3 regions of the Geminicoccus sp. genome follow, and region 3 is predicted to be linked to each of the others. Evidence: riboswitches for the same ligand, from Rfam matches in the RefSeq annotation. Region 3 holds a riboswitch; each other region holds the start of a gene.

Region 1 (3,268 bases), on a different contig from region 3:
AGCCTCGGGATCAGCGGCATGAGCCACGGCCGTCACCACCGCGATGCCGTCGGCACCGGCCCGGATGGCGTCGCCGGCGTTGTGCAGCCCGATCCCGCCGATCGCCACGACCGGAAGATCCAGTCGGCCGCGGATGCACCGGAAGGCCATCGCCCCCAGTGGCGGCGCCGCGTCCAGCTTTGTACTGGTCGCAAAGATCGGGCCAAGGCCGACATGGTCCACCACCGCCGGATCGACGGTCCCGATCTCATCCATGCTCGTGACGGACAGTCCGATGATCGCGTCGGGACCGGGGATGGCCCTGGCGGCAGGGGACGGCAGATCGTCCTGGCCGACATGCGCACCGTCAGCACCGGCCGCGAGCGCCACGTCGACCCGGTCGTTGACGATCAGGGGAACGCCCATCCCGGCGACCCGGGCCCGGATCGCACCGGCCAGTTCGATCAGGCGGCGCGCGCTGGAAGTCTTGTCCCTGAGCTGGAGGATCGTGGCTCCGCCACGAGCGGCGGCATCGGCGAGATCCGCAATGCGCGCCGGTGGCGTCGTGGCCGTGTCCAGCACGACATAAAGGCCAAGATCCACATGACGCCTCACGTGAGCTTCGCCCGCCCGATCAGCATCGTCCGGTCGATCCTGGCCAGACTGTCCAGGATGCTCACCTGCAGCGAGCCCGGCCCTTCGCTCTGGCCGCATACCAACTCCCCGGCGACCCCGAGGATGGTGCAGGCGGCAAGCGCCGCCAGGATGCGGTCTTCCTCGACAGCCAGACAGGCTGCGGTCAACGCGCTGAGCGTGCATCCGAGGCCGGTGACGCGGGTCATGCGTTCGTCGCCGTTGGCACAGGAAACAACCCGCTCGCCATCGGTTACGTGATCGACGGCCCCGGTGACGACCACGCAGGATCCCGTGGACAGAGCCAGCCCGCGGGCGGCATCGAGTGCCGCATCGCTGCCCGTGGTGCTGTCGACACCCTTGGTGGTGCCGGAACTGCCCACGAGCGCCATGATCTCCGAGCCATTGCCCCGGATGACCGCCGGCCGGTGGCGAATAAGGTTGTGGGCCGTCTCGGTGCGAAGGCGCGTGGCTCCCGCACCGACCGGGTCCAGGACCCAAGGCTTGCCCGCACCGTCCGCCTTGGCGACAGCAAGATGCATTGCTTCGATCCAGGGCCGGGACAAGGTGCCGATGTTCACGACCAGGGCGTCGGAGATCGCGACGAACTCCTCGACTTCCTCCGCGGCATGCACCATGGCCGGTGACGCGCCCACCGCCAGCAAGGCATTGGCCGTCGAGTTCATCACGACATAGTTGGTAATGTTGTGGACGAGCGGCCGGCGGCTTCTCAGCGCATCGAGCACCCGTCCCACGTCCTGGGACATCTTCCTTGGCCTCCCTTCGCTGGCATGACCCAGATCAGGTTCAACGGGTTTGATCTCAGTCCGCCGGTCACGACGAACACCCCTTGGCGGGCTTGAGGATGGTCCGATTGCGACCGATGTCAACCGCAGGCGAGCGCCCGCATTGTCAACCAGAAGGAAGCGTCCGCACGTGAACGTCCTGCTCTATCTTCATGACAGCGCCCTGCTCCACGACACGGGACCGGGCCATCCCGAGCGGCCGGCGCGCTACCGGGCGGTCGTCGAGGCGCTGGATCAGCTGGACGCCCCGTGGCTGCTTCGGCAGGAAGCCCCGGAGGCATCGATCGAGCAGGTGAAGCGCGTCCATGACGTTGCCTATGTCGACGCCCTCCTGGAGGCCCTGCCGGACCAGGGCCTCGTGCAGATCGACGCCGATACCATCGGCTCGCCCGGCAGCCGCGAGGCAGCCTTGCGCGCGGCCGGTGCTGCCGCCTCGGCGGTGGATGCGATCTTGTCCGGTCGGGCCAAGCGCGCCTTCTCGGCAATGCGGCCGCCTGGGCATCATGCCGAGAGCAACCGTGCGATGGGCTTCTGCCTGTTCAACAGCGTAGCCGTGGGCGCAGCCCAGGCTCGTACCGTGCATGGTGTCGGCAGGATCGCGATCGTCGACTTCGACGTCCACCATGGGAACGGCACCCAGGAGATCTTCTGGTCCGATCCGCAGACGCTTTACGTCTCGACGCACCAGTCACCACTCTACCCCGGCACGGGAGCCGACAACGAGCGAGGCGCACGCGACAACATCCTGAACATACCCTTGCGCTCGGGCACCGACGGTACGTTCTTCCGCAAGGTGGTGGCCGACCGCGTCATCCCGGTGCTCGACCGGTTCGCGCCGGAACTGCTGCTGATCTCGGCAGGGTTCGACGCGCATGAAGCCGACCCGCTTGCAAGCCTGCGCCTGACGGAGGAAGACTTCGCCTGGGTGACGAAGCAACTCGTCGCCGTGGCCGACCGTCATGCGCAGGGGCGGGTAGTATCGGTGCTGGAAGGCGGCTACGACGTCGACGCGCTCGGCCGGAGCGTCAAAGCCCATGTCTGCGCGCTCGCTGGCCAAGAGTGAGCGGAGGAAGAGCAGCCCTGTGACCGAAACGAACAAGCAGATGAGCTTCGAGGCTGCGCTCGGAGAACTGGAGAAGCTGGTTCAGGAGCTGGAGCGCGGCCAGCTGGACCTGGACGATGCGATCTCGGCCTATGAGCGCGGTACGGCACTCAAGGAGCTGTGCCGGCAGAAGCTGGCGGACGCGCAGATGCGGGTGGAGAAGCTGTCGGTGAACGCCGCTGGCGAGCCCCGCGTCGAACCCTTCGATCCCTCCCGCTGACGTCGGCCGTCCACCTTGCTCACCAGCTTTCTTCAGGATACGGCCGCCAGCGTGGAGGCGGAGATCGACCGGCTGCTTGGTTCGCCTGCGGATCACGCGGCGCCGAGGCTGGTCGAGGCCATGCGTTACGCGGCACTCGGCGGCGGCAAGCGGCTGCGGGCAGCACTCGTGCGAGCCGTGGCGGATGCCCTGGCCGGCGCTAGCCAGTCGAACTGGATGGCCACCGCTGCTGCGATCGAGGCCGTACATGCCTACTCGCTGATCCACGACGACCTGCCGGCCATGGACGACGCGTCCACGCGCCGTGGCCGCCCAGCCTGCCATCTCGCCTTCGATGAAGCGACCGCGGTTTTAGCCGGTGATGCTCTGCAGGCGGTTGCGTTCGAGTGGATTGCCGGGGACGCGCGGCTGCCGGAAATTGCCAGGCTGACGCTGATAGCGGGTCTGGCTCGGGCCGCCGGCGCTGCTGGCATGTGTGGCGGGCAGATGCTCGACCTGCAGGGCGAGGCGAACCCGCCGGATCTGGCA
Region 2 (3,268 bases), on a different contig from region 3:
GCATCGTCTCCAAGCTGCGCGCTGCACCCTACCGCTCGGGGCGCAGCGGCGACTGGATCAAGTCGAAGTGCGGCGACCGGCAGGAATTCGTGATCGTCGGTTGGGTACCCTCCACCGCGGCGCCGCGAGCGATCGGCTCCCTCGTGCTTGCCTATTACGACGATGGGAAGCTGGTACATGCCGGGCGGGTGGGCACCGGCTTCGGCGGTGCCATGGCGCGGGAGCTCTGGGAGCGCTTGCGCTCCCTCGACGAGACCAAGATGCCGTTCAAGGAGCGGCCCGAGCGAAGCAGCCGGGACGTGCACTGGGTCAGCCCGCAACTGGTGGCGGAAGTGGAGTTCAGGGGCTGGACCGGCGATCTGCTGCTCCGGCACGCCTCCTTCCGCGGCCTGCGCGACGATAAACCGGCGACCGAGATCGTCCGCGAGGATCCCGCGCCGGCGAGAAAGGCTTCAGCCAAGGCTCTACCCAAGGCCCCGGCCGAGCCGAAACAGGCGAGGGTGAAGCTGACCCACCCGGACAGGGTCTACTGGCCGGAGGACGGCGTCACCAAGCAGGGCCTCGTCGACTACTATGCCGACATATGGAAGTGGATGGCGCCGCATGTGGTGGCGCGTCCGCTGTCGCTGATGCGCTGCCCCGATGGCGTGGGCCAGAAATGCTTCTTCCAGAAATCGCCCTGGCGCGGCATGAACCGGGCCGTGACCGTGCTCGACAATCCGGGCAATGGTGGTGACACGGTACTGACCATCCAGGACCTGGACGGGATGGTGGCCCTGGTGCAGGGCGGTGTCCTGGAGGTCCATCCATGGGGTGTCCGCATCGATGACCTGGATCATCCCGACCAGGTGACGTTCGACCTGGACCCCGGGGATGATGTGGATTGGGAACAGGTCAAACAGGCGGCGTTCGACGTTCGCGAGCGCCTGAAGGTGCAGGGGCTGGAAAGCTACCTGAAGACGACCGGTGGAAAGGGACTCCATGTGGTCGTGCCACTCAAGCCGTCGGCGGACTGGGAGCAGGCCAAGAACTTCGCCCATGAGCTTGCGGCGGCCATGACGAAGGACAGCCCCGCCTTGTACACCGCGACGATGACCAAGAAGTTGCGGGCCGGGCGGGTCTTCGTCGACTGGCTGCGCAACGGACGCGGATCCACGGCGGTTTGCGCCTACTCGACGCGCGCCCGTGCCGGTGCGCCGGTCTCCACGCCACTGGCCTGGGATGAACTGGATGTCGACGTCCGGGGTCCGCATTTCAACGTCAACAACGTGGCGAACCGTCTGGGCCACCTCGGTAGTGACCCTTGGACCGGCTTCTTCCGCACTGAGCAGACGCTGCCGGTGCAGAAGGCCAAGCGGGCTCACGCCCGAAAGTGAGGGGCCAGGCAGCCCAGGTGTTTGACTTCGGCCGCGATCGACATCACCTTCAGAGCACCTAGGGGAGCCCCGCGAGGGGGCTGAGAGGTCATCGGCACAGCCTGCTGTGCGGCATGACGACCCTTCGAACCTGATCCAGTTCATGCTGGCGTAGGGATGGGTGACCGCTGCAATCCGGCAGAGATCGACCTCCCGCCATCAGGCTGGGGAGCGTACCGATCGATGCATATCGTGGTCATGGGAGCAGGTGTCGCCGGTTTGACCGCAGCGCTTGCGCTGGCGGAACGCGGCCACGACGTCGATGTGCTCGAGCAGGGTCCTGGGCTCGGCCTTGCGTCCTGCTCCCGCTATGCCGGTGGAATGCTGGCTCCCTGGTGCGAGCGGGAAAGTGCCGAGCAGATCGTGGCCGACCTCGGCCAGGAGGCGCTTTCCTACTGGCCTCGTGTCCACCCGCAGACCGTCCAGCGAGGCAGCCTTGTCGTGGCTCCCAGGCGCGACGAGCGGGAGCTCGACCGGTTCGCGCGGCGCACCTCGCATTTCCGGCCGCTCTCAGGCACGGAACTCGGCGAACTCGAGCCAGATCTCGGCGGGCGCTTCGGCCGGGCCTTGTTCTTTCCCGATGAGGCGCATCTCGATCCTCGCCAGGCCCTGCAGTCGCTGGCTTCGCGCTTGCAGGAGCAGGGTGTGGTGATTCGGTTCGGGGTGGATGCACGCCAGCATCTGGCCGCAGCCGACCGGGTGATCGACTGCCGCGGCCTGGCAGCCCGAGACCATCTGGCGGACCTGCGGGGCGTCAGGGGCGAGATGCTGATCCTCCGCTGCCCCGAGATCTCCCTGCAGCGGCCCGTACGGCTCCTGCACCCCCGCTTCCCCTTGTACATCGTGCCCCGCGATGACGGGCACTTCATGGTGGGGGCCACCAGCATCGAGAGCGGCGACCGGACCCGCGTGACGGTGCGATCGGCCGTGGAACTCCTCAATGCCGCCTACACGCTGCATCCGGCGTTTGGAGAAGCAGAGATCGTCGAACTCGGTGCCGATGCACGCCCGGCCTTTCCCGACAACCTCCCGCGCGTCCGGCAGATCGGCCGAACCCTCTACCTGAACGGCCTCTACCGACACGGCTTTCTGCTCGCACCGGTCCTAGCTCGTGTAGCAGATGAACTAGTCTCGGAAGGCAAGCCTAATCAATATCTTGTGGATGAAGAAAGAGAGGTGGGATGAAGTTGATCGTGAACGGAGAGCCGGTCCAGACAGACCGGGTCGTGCTCGCCGATCTGCTGGAACAGCTGGGCTACGGGAACATTGTGGTCGCGACCGCCGTGAACGGCAGCTTCGTGCCCGTGCCACGTCGTAACGAGACGAGCCTAGAGGAGGGTGACAAGGTCGAGATTCTTGCACCCATGCAAGGAGGCTGAGCAATCATGGATGTTTATGGCACGAAGCTGACGTCACGACTCCTGCTGGGCACATCGCAGTATCCCTCGCCGGCCATCCTGGCGGAGGCCGTCCGGGCGGCTGGTGCCGAGGTGGTCACGGTTTCGCTGCGGCGCGAATCCGGGGCCGGGCGAGCCGGCCAGGGGTTCTGGTCGCTGATCCGCTCGCTCGACGTGAAGGTCCTGCCGAACACGGCCGGCTGCCATACCGTGAAGGAAGCCGTCGCCACCGCGCAGATGGCGCGCGAGGTCTTCGGCACGTCGTGGGTCAAGCTGGAGGTGATCGGGCATCACGATACGCTGCAGCCGGACGTGTTCGGGCTGGTGGAAGCGGCGCGGATCCTGTCGGAGGACGGCTTCCAGGTGTTTCCGTACACGACCGACGACCTGATCGTGGCGGAAAAGCTGCTGGAGGCCGGCTGCCAGGTTCTGATGCCCTGGGGAGCGCCGATCGGC
Region 3 (3,268 bases):
CGACGAGCCGACCCATTCCCCGACGACGGCACCGATCGGTGCCACCGCGGCGGCCACCCGGAGACCTGATCCGAGGGCTGGCAGCGAAGCCGGAACGCGGATCTGCCGGAGCACAGCCAAAGGTGGTGCATCCATGACCCGCGCCAGTTCCAGCCAACCGCGCTCGGTGCGGCGCAGCCCGTCGAAGAAGGCGAGCGTCACGGGGAAGAAGATGATCAGGACCGCCATCGCGACCTTGGAGAGGAGGCCATAGCCCAGCCACAGCACGAGCAGCGGGGCCAGCGCGAACACGGGCAATGCTTGGCTGATCACCAGCACGGGAAGCAGCCACCGCCTCGCAGGTGCGGAACTCACCAGGACGAGGGCAGCCAGGGCGCCGATCAGGCTGCCGATGAGGAGGCCGAGCACGATCTCCAGGCCGGTCGTGGCGGCGTGCTCCGCCAGGAGGTGCAAGTTGCGCCAGCCGGCCAGCGCCACCGTGAGGGGACCCGGAAGAATGAAGGGCGGCACGCCGCTCAGCCAGACCACCAGTTGCCACGAACACAGCAGGCCAACAGCCGTCACAGCCGGACGGAACAGGCTCATTGGGTTTCTACCAGTTCGGCCGATGCCAGAAGTTCCTTCATGAGGTCTGACTGCAGGCGGATGGCGCCGGGATCTGCTGGATCGCGCGGCGTGGGACCGGATGGCTCGATCGGCCCGCGAAGCTTCGCGGGGTTGCCAGCCATCACCCAGATGCGGTGTCCCAGCCGGATGGCTTCCAGGGGATGATGCGTCACCAGCAGGACCGTGCGATCGGCCAGCAGCTCGGCCGCGAGATCCTGCAGGCGATGGCGGGTGACCGCATCCAGGGCCGAGAACGGTTCGTCCATCAGGACGACCGGCCGATGTTCGATCAGCGTGCGTGCCAGGGCGACGCGCTGCCGCATGCCGCCGGAGAAGACCAACGGCGACGCATCTCCCTTGCCGGCCAGCCCCACCCGCGCGAGGAGCGCATCGGCTTCGGCGGCCAGAACCTTCATGGCATCGCGCGATCTGCCGCGGAGCCGGTGGCCAAGGAGCACGTTGTCGCGCACGTTCAGCCAGGGCAGCAGCAGGTCCTGCTGGGCCATCAGCGCGATCTTGCCGACAAGGCGACCCGGGTCCGGACGAACAACGGCACCGGCTTCCAGACCGGCGATCAGGCGCAGCAGGCTGGTCTTGCCGACGCCGGACGGACCAAGCAGGCAGGTCCACTTGCCGGCCGGAAGCCGCAGCCGCAGGTCCTGGAATACAGGGCGTCCGCCATAGACGAGGTGGGGCACCTCCACCTCCACCTCGGGTCCAAGCAGGCGCGGCGGCTCCTCTGGGGAGCGGACAACGGGCGGTGCCTGGCTGATCTGCATGCTGTTCCCATCCCTTCGCCAGTGTGAACTGGATCAGGTTCGAAGGGTCGCCATGCTGCACGGATGTGCCGATGGCCTCTCAGCCCCTTGCCGGGACTCCCCTTGGATGGGTGGGTGATAGGTTCTCGTCCCCGGTTTGGGAACAGGCTTTGTCGGCCGGCTCAGCTTTTCGGGAAACGCTGGATCGGGGTGTCGCGGTGGACGTCGGCGGACAGGAGGATGCCGAAGCCCAGCAGGACGGTCAGCATGGCGGTGCCGCCATAGCTGATCATCGGCAGCGGAATGCCGACGACCGGGATCAAGCCCATCACCATCGACGTGTTGATCACGACGTAGACGGCGAAGTTCATGCTGAGCCCGATGATGACCAGCCGCGCGAACTGGCTGTGGGCCCGGGTCGCCGCGACGATGCCCAGGACCACGACCGCGAAGAACAGGAAGAGCGTGAAAGTGGCACCCACGAAGCCGGTTTCTTCGGCGAGCGTGGTGAAGGCGAAGTCCGTGTGCTTCTCGGGCAGGTAATTGAGCTGGGCCTGCGAGCCGTGCAGGTAGCCCTTGCCCCAAAGGCCGGCCGAACCCAACGCGATCTTCGACTGGATGATATGATAGCCGGAGCCCAGCGGGTCCTCTTCCGGGTTCAGGAAGGTAAGCACCCGCTGGCGCTGATAGTCATGCATCATCTCCCAGCCCACCGGCAGGGCCGCCAGGCCGATGGCGATCACCAGGGCGAACTTCCACCAGCGTACGCCTGCAGCGAAGAACAGGGTGCCGCCCACCGAGATCAAGGTGATGGCGGTGCCAAGGTCGGGCTGGAGCATCACGAGTGCTACCGGCACCGCCACCATCAGGAGGGGTGGGACCAGGAACAGCGGCCGCTTCACGTCGTCCAGCCAGCCGGCATGGAACCAGCGCGCCAGTCCCAGGATCAGGGCGATCTTCATGACCTCGGACGGCTGGAGCTGGATTGGGCCCAGATCGATCCAACGCTGGGCGCCCTTGGCGACGATTCCGGAGAGGTCGACTGCCAGGAGCAGCGCCACTCCCACCATGAACACCGGATAGGCGATCCTGAACCAGAAGCGCACGTCGATCATGGCCAGGACCAGCATGACGCAGATCCCGGCGGCAAGGCGCACGGCATGGCGGAAGGCCCAGGGTTCCGGTGAGCCGCCCGCGGCAGAATACAGGACCGCATAGCCGATGCCGCCGATCACGCAGAGCAGCGCGACGAGCAGCCAGTTGATCGACAGGATCTTCTCGCCCAGCGATAGGTCGGTCGCCCGCAGCCGTTCTTCCATGGCAGGTCCTCAGGCGGACTTGCCGTCCGGCGCCTGGACGGGCTGACCGTCCAGTTGCAGGACGCGGTCGAGGATGTCGCGCGCAATGGGTGCCGCCACGGCGGAGCCGCCCCCGCCATGCTCGACCACCACGGCCACCGCATAGCGGGGCTCCGTGAAGGGCGCGTAGCCCACGAACAAGGCATGGTCGCGCTGTTCCCAGGGGATGTCCTTGCGCTTGTAGGCGCCGGACAGCCGGTCGGCCTTGCTGATCCGGCGCACCTGGGAGGTACCCGTCTTGCCGCCCATCTGGACGCCCGGCGTGAGGAGGGCAGCGGCACGCGCGGTGCCCGCCGGACTGTTCACCACACGGTGCATGCCACCAAGGACGAGATCCAGATGCTCCTTGGCAACCCCTACCGGCTCGGCCATGGCACCACAGCAGGCCATATGGCGCGGGCCGCCACGGACCAGCCAAGGGCTGACCTTGTAGCCACCATTGCTCAGGCGGGCGGTCATGATGGCCAGTTGCAGCGGCGTGGCCAGCACATAGCCTTGCCCGATGCCGGAGATCAGGGTCTCGCCCTTGTGCCAGGGCTGCTTCAG

The links. A riboswitch is a leader RNA that binds a small molecule or an ion and turns the genes downstream of it on or off. The one in region 3 is predicted to bind thiamine pyrophosphate.
Region 1: another riboswitch for thiamine pyrophosphate. It lies ahead of thiM (hydroxyethylthiazole kinase); the one in region 3 lies ahead of VHL31_RS13305 (ABC transporter ATP-binding protein).
Region 2: another riboswitch for thiamine pyrophosphate. It lies ahead of thiO (glycine oxidase ThiO); the one in region 3 lies ahead of VHL31_RS13305 (ABC transporter ATP-binding protein).

Annotation. Positions count from the first base shown of each region.
Region 1 covers NZ_DATAGQ010000120.1:13,840-17,107, forward strand. Annotated here, with positions in the region: gene thiE (thiamine phosphate synthase) at 1-594, opposite strand, end outside; gene thiM (hydroxyethylthiazole kinase) at 591-1,379, opposite strand; TPP riboswitch at 1,374-1,473, opposite strand; gene VHL31_RS11105 (histone deacetylase family protein) at 1,549-2,481, shown strand; gene VHL31_RS11110 (exodeoxyribonuclease VII small subunit) at 2,501-2,740, shown strand; gene VHL31_RS11115 (farnesyl diphosphate synthase) at 2,756-3,268, shown strand, end outside.
Region 2 covers NZ_DATAGQ010000236.1:34,913-38,180, forward strand. Annotated here, with positions in the region: gene ligD (DNA ligase D) at 1-1,376, shown strand, start outside; TPP riboswitch at 1,427-1,551, shown strand; gene thiO (glycine oxidase ThiO) at 1,599-2,600, shown strand; gene thiS (sulfur carrier protein ThiS) at 2,597-2,794, shown strand; gene VHL31_RS25600 (thiazole synthase) at 2,801-3,268, shown strand, end outside.
Region 3 covers NZ_DATAGQ010000137.1:21,312-24,579, forward strand. Annotated here, with positions in the region: gene VHL31_RS13300 (ABC transporter permease) at 1-585, opposite strand, end outside; gene VHL31_RS13305 (ABC transporter ATP-binding protein) at 582-1,385, opposite strand; TPP riboswitch at 1,379-1,498, opposite strand; gene rodA (rod shape-determining protein RodA) at 1,547-2,683, opposite strand; gene mrdA (penicillin-binding protein 2) at 2,693-3,268, opposite strand, start outside.